DNA from 3 places in the Streptomyces sp. NBC_01261 genome. Region 3 is predicted to be linked to each of the others. Evidence: riboswitches for the same ligand, from Rfam matches in the RefSeq annotation. Region 3 holds a riboswitch; each other region holds the start of a gene.
The links. Region 3 has a riboswitch for ZMP and ZTP ahead of OG226_RS12140 (phosphoribosylaminoimidazolecarboxamide formyltransferase). Riboswitches for the same ligand answer to the same signal wherever they lie in the genome.
Positions count from the first base shown of each region.

Region 1: another riboswitch for ZMP and ZTP. It lies ahead of OG226_RS20690 (glycine hydroxymethyltransferase); the one in region 3 lies ahead of OG226_RS12140 (phosphoribosylaminoimidazolecarboxamide formyltransferase).
Region 2: another riboswitch for ZMP and ZTP. It lies ahead of OG226_RS06395 (bifunctional 5,10-methylenetetrahydrofolate dehydrogenase/5,10-methenyltetrahydrofolate cyclohydrolase); the one in region 3 lies ahead of OG226_RS12140 (phosphoribosylaminoimidazolecarboxamide formyltransferase).

Region 1 is NZ_CP108463.1:4,759,631-4,763,710, reverse strand. Features, by position in the region: gene OG226_RS20700 (hypothetical protein) at 121-966, opposite strand; gene rocD (ornithine--oxo-acid transaminase) at 1,069-2,286, opposite strand; ZMP/ZTP riboswitch at 2,378-2,467, shown strand; gene OG226_RS20690 (glycine hydroxymethyltransferase) at 2,499-3,953, shown strand; gene OG226_RS20685 (hypothetical protein) at 3,999-4,080, opposite strand, start outside.
Region 2 is NZ_CP108463.1:1,454,262-1,458,341, forward strand. Features, by position in the region: gene OG226_RS06380 (ABC transporter ATP-binding protein) at 1-1,090, shown strand, start outside; gene OG226_RS06385 (hypothetical protein) at 1,170-1,466, opposite strand; gene OG226_RS06390 (nuclear transport factor 2 family protein) at 1,638-2,003, shown strand; ZMP/ZTP riboswitch at 2,262-2,346, shown strand; gene OG226_RS06395 (bifunctional 5,10-methylenetetrahydrofolate dehydrogenase/5,10-methenyltetrahydrofolate cyclohydrolase) at 2,368-3,216, shown strand; gene OG226_RS06400 (CU044_5270 family protein) at 3,217-4,080, opposite strand, start outside.
Region 3 is NZ_CP108463.1:2,803,726-2,807,805, reverse strand. Features, by position in the region: gene OG226_RS12150 (hypothetical protein) at 1-521, opposite strand, end outside; gene OG226_RS12145 (hypothetical protein) at 1,021-1,482, shown strand; gene OG226_RS12140 (phosphoribosylaminoimidazolecarboxamide formyltransferase) at 1,851-3,005, opposite strand; ZMP/ZTP riboswitch at 3,036-3,124, opposite strand; gene OG226_RS12135 (NUDIX domain-containing protein) at 3,388-3,783, opposite strand; gene folP (dihydropteroate synthase) at 3,783-4,080, opposite strand, start outside.

The DNA of each region.
Region 1 (4,080 bases), 2.0 Mb from region 3:
TCCTCCGCCTTGCAACTGCACGCACCAGGCCCCGCGCACCGGCGCCGATCAGGCACCGTAGTTTTCCTGCGACCTGATCCGCCGGACAGGCCCGAGGCCGCCGTTTCCGTGTGGCCAGGCCTACGCCGTTTCCACGGGAGCTTCGTCGGCTGCTTCCGCCGGCGCCTCACCAAAGCGCGCCAATGCCAACGCCCCCGCCACAGCCACCAGGAACCCCAGCACCGCCAGCCACTCCAACCCGTCCCGCGTACGGTCCCCGAGCCACACCACCCCCACCGCCGCCGGCCCGAGTGTCTCCCCGATCACCAACCCCGCCGTCGCCGTCGTCACAGACCCCCGCTGCAACGCCGTCGTCAGCAACAAGAACGCCGCACCCCCACCGACCAGCAGCGCGTACGTCGCCGGATTGCCGACCAGCGTCGCGGGGGAGAGCGAGTCGATCAACCGCACCGCCACCTCGACCACCCCGAACCCGAACCCCGCCCCCAGCCCCAGCGTCAACGCCCGCCCCCGCTCCGGCAGTCGCCCCCCGACCAGCCCGAGCAACAGCACCGCCACCGACGTCGCCAACATCGCCCACTTCAACGCCATGGACCCGTCCCGGTGCCCCTCCGCCCCGGACGCCAGCCCCAGCATGGCCAGCCCCGCGCACACCACGCCGACCGCCGCCCACTCCACCCCGCTGAGCCGAACTCCCAGCAGCCGCGCGGCCACCACCGCCGTCACCGCGAGGCTCGACGCTAGCGCCGCCCCGACCGCGTAGATGGGAAGCGACCGCAGCGCCACGATCTGGAACACGAACCCCAGACAGTCCAGCCCCAGACCCGCCAGATACCGCCACTGCCGCAGCGCCCGCAGCAGCAGCGCCGCGTCTCCACCCCCACCGGTCGTGGCCGCCCGCGCGGCGACCGCCTGCAACACCGTCGCCGTACCGAAGCAGACCGCCGCGCCGAGCGCGCACACCATTCCAAAGAGCACAAAGTGACTGTAGGGGAGGGGAGATCGCCACGGGCCTCCCGTGTGGGCCCTCTCACCGATCTCTGGAGATTCCCCGGACCGGCAACGGCCCTAGACCCCCAGCACCGCGCGGAGTTGGGCCAGTCCCCAGTCCAGGTCCTCCCGGCTGATCATCAGCGGCGGCGCGATCCGGATCGTCGACCCGCGGGTGTCCTTCACCAGGACGCCCCGGGCCATCAACCTCTCCGAGACCTCCCGGCCCGTCCCGACCGCCGGCGCGATGTCGACCCCTGCCCACAGACCCCGCCCGTGCACCGCCGTCACTCGCCCGGTGCCGGTCAACTCCCGCAATTCCCCGAGCAGATGCTCCCCCAGCTCCGCCGCCCGCGCCTGGTACTCGCCCGACCGCAGCATCGCGATCACCTCCAGCGCCACCGCACACGCCAGCGGATTCCCGCCGAACGTCGACCCGTGCTCCCCGGGCCGGAACACACCCAGCACCTCCGCACTCGACACCACCGCCGACACCGGCACCACCCCACCGCCCAGCGCCTTCCCGAGCACGTACATGTCGGGCACCACCCCCTCGTGCTCGCACGCGAACGTCCGCCCCGTCCGCCCGAGCCCCGACTGGATCTCATCCGCGACGAGGAGCACGTTCCGCTCCCGCGTCAACTCCCGTACCCCCGCCAGATATCCGGCCGGCGGCACCAGCACCCCCGCCTCCCCCTGGATCGGCTCCAGCAACACGGCCACCGTGTTCTCGCTGACCGCCGCCCGCATCGCGGTGAGATCCCCGTACGGCACGATCCCGAAGCCCGGCGTGTACGGCCCGAAGTCCGCCCGCGCCTCCGGGTCGGTCGAGAAGCTGACGACCGTCGTCGTACGCCCGTGGAAGTTGTTGCCCGCCACCACGATCTTCGCCCTCCCTTCGGGCACGCCCTTGACCCGGTACCCCCACTTCCGGGCCGTCTTCACCGCGGTCTCCACCGCCTCTGCACCCGTGTTCATCGGCAGCACCAGCTCCATGCCGCACAGCTCCGCCAACTGCTCGCAGAACGCGCCGAACCGGTCGTGGTGGAACGCCCGCGACGTCAACGTCACCCGCTCCAACTGCGCCTTCGCCGCCGCGATCAGCCGCGGGTTGCCGTGCCCGAAGTTCAGCGCCGAGTACCCGGCGAGCCAGTCCAGATACCGCCGTCCCCGCACGTCCGTCATCCACGCCCCGTCGGCGGTGGCGACGACCACCGGCAGCGGGTGGTAGTTGTGCGCGGTGTGCGCCTCGGCGGCGGCGATGAGGGCTTCCGTACTGGCTTCCGTACTGGTCACGGCGTCTCCCGGGGGTGAAGGTGCCCCTTTCCTATCCTCGCCCGCATGGTGGACGCGGGAGCCGCACCGTCCGGCACGCCCGGTAGGCTGACCGGCGGGCCGTGACTGGCGCGCTGGGATGGGACCGACCATCGGGGAGCGGCCCGAGCTGGAATGTGTGCCGTGCGCCTGGGCCGTACCGAGAACGCCGAACGCCACGTCCGGAGGTCCCCATGCCCGACAATTCCGCGCCCCCTTCCAACGAGTCCACCGCCTTCCGTGCCGCCCTCGATGTGATCCGCGCCGTCGAGCCGCGCGTCGCCGACGCCATCGGCCAGGAAGTCGCCGACCAGCGCGAGATGCTCAAGCTGATCGCCTCCGAGAACTACGCCTCCCCGGCCACCCTCTTGGCCATGGGCAACTGGTTCAGCGACAAGTACGCCGAGGGCACCATCGGCCGCCGCTTCTACGCCGGCTGCCGCAACGTCGACACCGTCGAGTCCCTTGCCGCCGAGCACGCCCGCGAACTCTTCGGCGCCCGCCACGCCTACGTCCAGCCGCACTCCGGCATCGACGCCAACCTCGTCGCCTTCTGGTCGATCCTCGCCGACCGCGTCGAGGTCCCGGCCCTCGCGAAGGCGGGCGTCCGCCAGGTCAACGACCTCTCCGACGCCGACTGGGCCGAACTCCGCCAGGCCTTCGGCAACCAGCGCATGCTCGGCATGTCCCTGGACGCCGGCGGCCACCTCACCCACGGCTTCCGCCCCAACATCTCCGGCAAGATGTTCGACCAGCGCTCCTACGGCACCGACCCCGTCACCGGCCTCATCGACTACGAGGCCCTGCGTGCCTCCGCCCGTGAGTTCAAGCCGCTGATCATCGTCGGCGGCTACTCCGCCTACCCGCGCCTGGTGAACTTCCGCATCATGCGCGAGATCGCCGACGAGGTCGGGGCGACCCTGATGGTGGACATGGCGCACTTCGCCGGCCTGGTCGCGGGCAAGGTGCTGACCGGCGACTTCGACCCGGTCCCGCACGCCCAGATCGTCACCACCACCACCCACAAGTCGCTGCGCGGCCCGCGCGGCGGCATGGTCCTGTGCGACGACTCCCTCAAGGACCAGGTCGACCGCGGCTGCCCGATGGTCCTCGGCGGCCCGCTCCCGCACGTCATGGCCGCCAAGGCCGTCGCCCTCGCCGAGGCCCGGCAGCCCTCCTTCCAGGACTACGCCCGGCGCATCGTCGACAACTCCCGTGCGCTGGCGGACGGGTTGATGCGCCGGGGCGCCGCCCTCGTCACCGGCGGCACCGACAACCACCTCAACCTGATCGACGTCGCCTCCTCCTACGGACTCACCGGCCGTCAGGCCGAGGCCGCCCTCCTCGACTCGGGCATCGTCACCAACCGCAACGCCATCCCCGCCGACCCCAACGGCGCCTGGTACACCTCCGGCATCCGCATCGGCACCCCCGCCCTGACCACCCGTGGCCTGGGCACCGCCGAGATGGACGAGGTCGCCGGTCTCATCGACCGCGTCCTCACCACCACGGAGCCCGGCACCACCAGCAAGGGCGCGCCGTCCAAGGCCCAGCACATCCTCGACCCGAAGATCGCGGACGAGATCTCCCACCGCGCCACCGACCTCGTCGCCGCCTTCCCGCTGTACCCGGAGATCGACCTCGGCTGACAGCCGACACACGCCCTCTGTTGAGTTGTCAAAGATCGGCGACTCTCACAGATCGATGAGTTCCTGTCGTGGTTCCTCGCGCGGCGGTCCGGCCTCACGCCGGGCCGCCGCGCGGCGTATCAGCAGC
Region 2 (4,080 bases), 1.3 Mb from region 3:
CGAGGAACGCACCCTGCACGCGGCGGCCGAGGAGTCGTGGCGGCAGAGCGTGCGGGCCGCCAAGTGGAGCGCCGCCGCCGGCAATACGGCCGCGCTGTCGATGCAGGTCGCCTTCATCACGGTCCTCGCGGTGGGCGGGGCGCGGGTGGCGACGGGTGCGATCGACATCGGCACGCTGGTCGCCTTCCTCCTCTACGTCTTCTACCTCATGCAGCCGATCCAGCAGGTCGTCGGTGCGATCACGCAGTACCAGACGGGCACCGCGGCCCTCTCCCGCATCCAGGAGGCGCTCCACCTCCCCGCCGAACCCCCGTCCCTGCCCGCCCAGTTGCCCTCCCCCGGCGCCGAACCAGCGGCCCTGGCCTTCGACGACGTCCGCTTCCGCTACGCCGACGACCTCCCCTACGTCCACCACGGCGTGACCTTCGGGATACCGGCCCAGGGCATGACGGCGTTCGTCGGCCCATCCGGCGCGGGCAAGACCACGGTGTTCTCCCTCATCGAGCGCTTCTACGACCCCGAGTCCGGCGCCATCACCCTCGACGGCCGGGACCTCGCGGAGTGGGAACTGTCCCAACTCCGGTCCGCCATCGGGTATGTGGAGCAGGACGCCCCGGTCCTGTCGGGCTCCTTGCGCGACAATCTGGTGCTCGGCAACCCTGACGCGGACGACGACGCCGTCATCCGCGTCCTGAAGACGACCCGGCTCGACGGCCTGGTCGCCCGCCTCCCGAAGGGCACCGACACCCTGGTCGGCCACCGCGGCACCCGCCTCTCGGGCGGCGAACGCCAGCGCGTAGCCATCGCCCGCGCGCTGCTGCGCCACCCCCGCCTGCTCCTCCTCGACGAGGCGACCTCGCAGCTCGACGCGGTGAACGAGGCGGCCCTGCGCGACACCGTCGCCGATGTGGCCCGTACGACGACGGTCCTGGTCGTGGCGCACCGGCTGTCCACGGTGACGATGGCCGACCGGATCGTCGTCATGGACGCGGGCCGCGTCCGCGCGGTGGGCACGCACCGGGAACTGGTGACCGCCGATCCGCTCTACGCGGAACTGGCGGCGACACAGTTCCTGGCGACGGCGGGCTGACCTCGCGGAACGGCTGAGGGCCGCCCGTTTCCGGACGGCCCTCACGGTCTGCGTGCTCCGCGGGATCAGTACTGCGGGCTCACGGCTCGATGCTGGGGAGGAGTCCCGTCACCGGCGCGGCCATGTCGGTGACCTGGTGCAGCTGCTGGAGGTCGTTCAGGTGGTTCATGCCCTGAAGCTGACTGGCGACCTTCGGGATCTCCGCCTGGTGCTCGGCGGGGATCTCACTCACCGCGAGCGAGTCCAGCAGGGCGACCGGGCTGACCTTGCCGTCCTTGAAGGCGGGCGCGTCGGCGGCGTTCGCCATCGGCGCGACGAGGCCGGTGACCCCGACGGCAAGACCAACGGCGGCGGCGATACGTCGTGTTGAGATCATGCCCTCAGCAACGCGGCCGGTCCCCACGCGGTCACGGGTACCGGGCACCGCTCACCCGTGAGGCGGAGCGCGCCGCCCGGTTTGCCGACCCCGGCGCGGCGGAGGAGTCTCGTAGGAGAGGCCCGCCGCGGCTCGCTCCCGTTCGGGCCGCGGCCCTCCGAGGAGGTCACCATGGGCACCGCGGCACGCCCCGGCTTCGACACCGAAGCCCTGCGCCGGGGCATCGAGGACCACACGGCGGCGACACTGCTGTCGCTCTACGCGGACGACGCCGAGATCCACGTCGTCGACCACCAGACCCAGCCCAGTCACCCCAAGGTCCTGCACGGCCGGGACGAGATCGGCGCGATGCTCGCCGACGTCTACAGCCGCGACATGACCCACAAGCTGGAGGAGTGCGTCGTACAAGGGGACCGGGTCGCCTACAGCGAGTCCTGCCGGTACCCGGACGGGGCCCGCGTCCTCGCCGAGTCGATGCTCCTGCTGCAGGACGGCAAGATCACCCGACAGACCATGATCCAGGCATGGGACGGCTAGCGCGGATGGTGCCGAGAGTCCGGATCAACACCAGTCTGACCTGGACCTTCTCGGCGACCACGGCACCCGCCCGCTCCGCCGCGACGCGACGCCGAGCACCGGTTTCCGCAGCGGGCCTGCGAGCGTCCGCCGCTCTGCTGGGGTCGGTGCTGCGAGCGGCACGATCCCGACCGCTTCCGCCACCACCTGCTGGTCGGACCCACCGCGTCCGGCGTCGGTGAGCGGGCCCTGACGGCCGTGGACCTGTCGGTTAGGCTGTTCGTGGGTCGTGACTGGCGCTGAGGTGGAGCACCACCGTGGAGCGGCCCACGCGGAGTCGATGCCGTGCGCCTGGGCGATTGGTCAACCAGCTCAGGAGTGGATCATGTCTCAGGCACGGCTCATGGACGGCACCGCGCTCGCCCGGCGCATCGTCGAGGACACCGCGAAGAAGGCCGCCGACCTCACCGCGCGCACCGGTACGGCGCCCTGTCTGGCGACGGTCCTGGTCGGCGCGGACCCGGCCTCCGTCACCTACGTCCGGATGAAGCAGAACCGCAGCCGCAAGGCCGGCATCGAGTCCCGGCACGTGGAACTCCCCGCCACCACGACCACCGCCGACCTGGTCGCCACCCTCGACGCGCTCTCCACCGACCCCGCCGTACACGGCATCCTGCTCCAGCACCCGATGGGTGAACACATCGACGAGCGGGCCGCGTTCGAGGCGATCGCGGCGGAGAAGGACGTGGACGGCGTGACCTTCGCGTCGTTCGCGACGATGAGCTTCGGCCTGCCGGGCTTCGTGTCCTGCACGCCCGGCGGCATCATCCGGCTGCTCGACGAGTACGACGTCGACCCGTCCGGCAAGCGGGCCGTCGTGGTCGGCCGCAGCGCGATCCTCGGCAAGCCGGCCGGCATGCTGCTCCTGGCCCGCGACGCGACGGTCACCTACTGCCACTCCCGTACCCGGGACCTGTCCGCGGTGGTCCGCGAGGCGGACATCGTGGTCGCCGCCGTGGGCCGCCCCCGGCTGATCCGCGGCGAGGACATCAAGCCCGGCGCGGTCGTCGTCGACGCCGGCTACAACGCGGGCAACGTCGGCGACGTGGACTTCGAATCCGCCGCCGAACGCGCCTCGTTGATCACGCCGGTGCCGGGCGGCGTCGGCCCGATGACGATCGCCACGCTCCTGGAGCAGACGGTGACCGCCGCGGCCCGGCAGCTCGGGGTGTGATCAACGCGTCCACGCGCTGTAGTCCATGACGTCCCCGGCCTTGACGCCGTACTCGGGCTGGTCCTTCGTGAAGGTGCTCTCCATCCCGAGGACGGCGCCGGTGGCCGGGTCCATGATCAGCATCAGGCGGGTGGCGGACCGCTGATAGACGTACGCCTGCCCGTGCCGCCCGAGGCGGTCGGTCACCTCCCCCACCGGCCGCAGCCCGTCCGCCCCCGCGAGCAGCCGCGCCAACCCGGCCGACTCACGCGCCCCGAGCGTCCAGTGGTCCAGCAACTCCCCCACGGCCGACAGAAGTTCGGGGGTGGTCAACGGCGTCTTGCTGTACGCCGTCTCCTGGAGGTACGCCCGCAGTCCGGCCATGTCGTGCGGGGGCCGGGCATCGGGCGGGACATCGCTCCAACTCGGCGGAAACGTCGTCTCCTTGAGGACATGCCCGTCCTCGACGACACGTTCCGTGTGACTGGCGTCCGCGTTCCAGCGCACGATGCGTTCCTCGGGGATGGTGACCGGCGGCTTGTCGTCGGACATGCCGAGACTCCACGACTGCACGTGAGTTCCCCTGCGCAGAGCGGGAGTTCCGTCGGCCGCGACCGCCGCGGCGAGGGCGGCGAGCTGCTTCAGGGACACGGGCGTGGAGTGCGCCTGCACGACCAGAGCACGGGGAGCCGCCACCGCCGGGGTACTGCTCGGCCCGCCCAGCACCAGAGTGAGCACGGTCGCGGCTACGGCAGCGGTGGCCGCAAGGCTCCACAGCAGTCGGCGACGCCGTGAACGCCGGTCATGCAGCAGCCCGTTGAGCCGACGCTCGGCGTGATGATCGAGCGGCCCGTCGCCGTAGGGGGACCCGTCGCTCGTGAACGG
Region 3 (4,080 bases):
TAGGGCCCGAGCGGGCTTGTCGTGGTGCTGATCCGGGCGGTGTCGAGGGAGGGATCGAGGTCGACACCGTAGCGGCCGGCCCGGAGCATCTCGGCCGCGTGGGTGGCGATGGCGGCGCGGTCAGCGGCCGGGGTGGTCGTGGGAAGGCGGTGGCGTCGGCCGTACCAGTCCTCGATCTGCTGGAAGCCGGCGTGCTTGAGGAGCGTGGCGGAGAGGTCGTCGCTGGCGCCCTTCGCCGAGACGCTGCCGCTGGGCTCGGCGGTGATCGTGATGGAGGGGGCGGGCACGTGGGCCTCCTGGGCGTGGGGTATCGGGTGTGGAGCGGTGGGCAAGTGGCCCAGTTCAGCGGCGAGTTGGTGGCACTCGGTCTGCAGACGGAAGGCATCGCGGTAGGCGTTGTGGAGGCTGCCGTCCTCACGGGCGAGGGTGGCCACGACGTGCACCTGGCGGGACTGGTTGCGGACGGCGATCCACCGGCAGGCGTCTGGATCGCCGTCCGGGGCGATCCCGGTGGCGGCCACCAGGCGACGGGCGACGGTGGCCCACTGCGCGTCGGTGAGGTCCGGCCGGCGAGGGTCTGGGCCAGAAAGGGCAGCGACTCGGGCTCGGCGAGCAGTTCGATCGGGGCTCCGTGACCGTCGCCCGCGATCAGCCGGGGGCTGGTGTGGTGACCGCGTTCGCCCGGCCCGTACTGGTATGTGAGCAGGCCGGCGGTGTTGCTGGTGCGCTGCAGGTGGGCGATCACGGCGTCTACCTCGAAGGGGAGTGGTGAACCGGAGCCCGGGTGTTCGGGCCGTGAGGGAGAGGGTCCGCAGAATCCGCGTTTTGGCCCGGCCGGAGATCGCCGGTAAAGGCCCGATTCATCACGCCTCGTCGAAAGGCTCGGTGTCACAGGGCGGCTGGAGAGGGCGCGACTGAGCACTTCAGATGGCCACTCTGAGCGTCAGTGTTGGCCGCGGAGTGGCGATCACAACGGGGATGCACCGTCCAGGCAGGAGTCCTAGGTGGCAGGCTCGCTCCATGGCAGACGACGTCGTGGGGAGTCAGGTTGCGGATCTTCGGGCCGAGTGCGAAGAACAAGCCCGGAGGAACCGCTTCCGTCGGCAGTTCTGGCGGTTCACCCATGCCGGGCTTGGACTGCCGGCTGCTGTGCTGGCTGGGATCTCGGGCGCGACGGGGCTCTCTTCAGCAGATGCCCGTATCCCGGCGGCCGTGCTGGCGCTCGTCAGCGCGGGACTCAGCGCTGCTATCGCCTTCCTGAAGCCGGAGGTGCATCAGCGAGCGGCTCACGCACGCCGCAGGGCCTACCTGGCATTGGAGGTAGAGGCCCGCTTCGCGCTGACACGCGCGGCATCGAACGGCGAGCCCGTACCTCTGACCGCCTACAGGAGTCTGCTGGAGCGCCGAAGGATGATCATCGCTGGTCAGCTGGACGAACTTGTACAGCGGATTGCTGTGGGGGGAGCGGCTGCCGACGAATGAGGAGCCTCGGGCAGTGGCTTCGTTCGACTCTTGGAGCGACGGGGGCCTGAGTTGAGTGTCGGAGCTGCCAACCGCGGCGCTCGTTGGCCAACTATCGCGCTCACTGACCAACTACAACGCTCAGTCACACAGGGGCCCAGAGGCCGGTGTGACCTTCAGCGGTAGTTGGACAGAGGCGGTGGCAAGGCCCCTGGTGACCGGGTTGTGTTCAAAGGCAGTTGGCCATTTTGCTCAGAGATAGTTGGCCACCGCGGCCTCGACGTCATCGCGGAGCTGCGTGGAGGCGTGCTTCTTACGGTGGAGGGCCGGTCGGTTGGGACAGCCGCCGCCCGGACCGGGGAGCATGCCTCGCGGTCGGAAGAAGGCCGTCAGTGGTGGAACAGCCTCAGCCCAGTGCGTGCCAGCGTGATCCCGTGCACGCGGCAGGCTTCCTCAACCTCGTCGGATCGGATGGATCCCCCTGGCTCCGCGATGTACTCAACGCCATGGCGGTGGGCGTGATCGACGTTGTCGCGAAACGGCAGGGCGCCATCGGAGGCGAAAGCCACCCGATCAAGGCGTTGAATCCATTGAGCGCGTTCGTCCGCGGTGAGTTCCCCGGCCGGTGTCGAGAGTGCCTCCGCCAGGCGCCGGGTCTCCTCCGACGTGAGGTCGCCTTCGATGAAGCGGATCTGCCAGTTGATCCGGTCCTGGCGCCGGATACCGGGGCGGAAAGAAAGCGCGCGGACGCTGGGGTGGCGCCGGATCCACCAGGTGTCGGCCTTGGCACCGGCCAGACGGGTGCAGTCGACCCGGGACTGCTGACCGGCACCGATTCCCAGCGTCATGCCGCCCCGCAGGTAGCACACGGAATTGGACTGGGTGTAGCGCAGGACTGCCAGCCCCAGCAGCAGGTCCGCCACGGCCGTCTCCGGGAGCACGTCGTCCGCGACGTGCAGGAGGGAGGCCGACAGCTCCACCTCGTCATGCTGCTGGGCCAAACGCAGGCCGAAGACCTCCCGCGCTTCCTCGCGCGGAGACACGAAACCGTCGTCCGCCTCCATGATCAGGAAACGGCCGCTCTTCTTCCTGCTGAGCCGCTCGACGGTGCCCGGCGCATACCCGGGAGCAACGATGCCGTCGCAGACCATGCCGACCAGCAGCTCGGCGAGCTCGTCATCGACCGGATGCGAGACAGCGGCAAAGTCGCCGTACGAGGATTTCGGATCGGCATCCCGGGCCCGCAAGTAGGCACTGGCCAGCGCGCCGACCTCATGACCAGCGACGCCGTAGAGCTCCGCGGTGACCTCATCAATGGCCCCGGAGACGGCCGCACCCGCAGGCGAGACATGCTTGAAGGAAGCGGCTGCCGGCCTGCCCAGGGCCTGGCCAGCCTCGCGTACGAGCTGCCATCCGTTCAGCGCGTCGAGCATGTTGATGAACGACGGCTCTCCGTGCACCAGCCGGACCGGCCACCTGCCTGGCATCACGGGTGCGGCATGCGCAGCTTCCTGTTGCGGGTTGATTCCGTAGCGCAGCTTCACGTCATGGCCTCCTCAGCGGGACATCGCTGACGGAGACGCCCAGGCGGTCGACGCTCACATCGGAACAGACATGGCCGCTCCCCGGTGGTTGTCCACCCGCGCCAGTCACGGCCGGGCCCAACTCTATCGGCAGGCGAAACGCCAGGCTGATCTTTCGCAAGCAACAGCCTCCGACAGCGCAGGACACACGTGGCCAGGAGCGGCGGCAAGACTGCTGGTGACCGGGCTGCGCTCAAGGACAGTTGGCCATTTCGGGCAGAGGTAGTTGGCAGCTGGGCGTTTGGACATTGGAGACCGGAGACCGGAGCGTGCGGGTCCCCGGACGTCGAGCAGGTGGGCGGCCGACGGCTCCTGCCGACCGCCCACACGGCGACTTGAGGCGTCAGAGCTGCGGCAGCACGCGGTCGAAGAACACGCGGTTGTCGGCCGCGAAGACGGGCTGAAGCCGGGAGAATTCTCGCGGCGTGATCCAGCGCACGTCGCTCACCTCGCTCGGATGCATCACGACCTCGCCTTCCTCTGCCTCGGCGGTCCACCAGTGCAGGCAGAAAGCGCCGTCCTCGGTCTGCGACTCCCAGACCTTGGCCACGGGGCAGACCCGCAGGCCAACCTCCTCGTACACTTCCCGGACCACGGCTTCCTCCTGCGTCTCACCGGGTTCCAGCTTGCCGCTGAGGGGAGCCCAGTACCCCGGCAGCCGGGCCAGCGGGCCCCGCTGGATGACGAGCACCCGCTCGCCCCGCCGCACCACGGCGACGATCGCCTCTCGCTGCTCCATCACGCACCTGCCTTGGCCGCGTCCAGAGCGTTGAAGACGGTGAGTGCATCCCGGATGGCGGCAACGTCGTGGGTGCGGATGTAGTCCGCCCCGTGGCAGGCCGCGTACAGCTCCGCCGCCAGAGTTGCCGGACCGATCTCCGAAAGGCTGCTCCCGGTGAGCGCCCGAAGAAACGACTTCCGGGAGGGAGAAACCAGGACCGGCACGTCGAACCTGGCCTTCAAGTGCTCAAGATGTGCCAGCACCCTCAGCGACGGTTCCGGGCCGGTGCCCAGGAAGTAGCCCAGTCCTGGATCG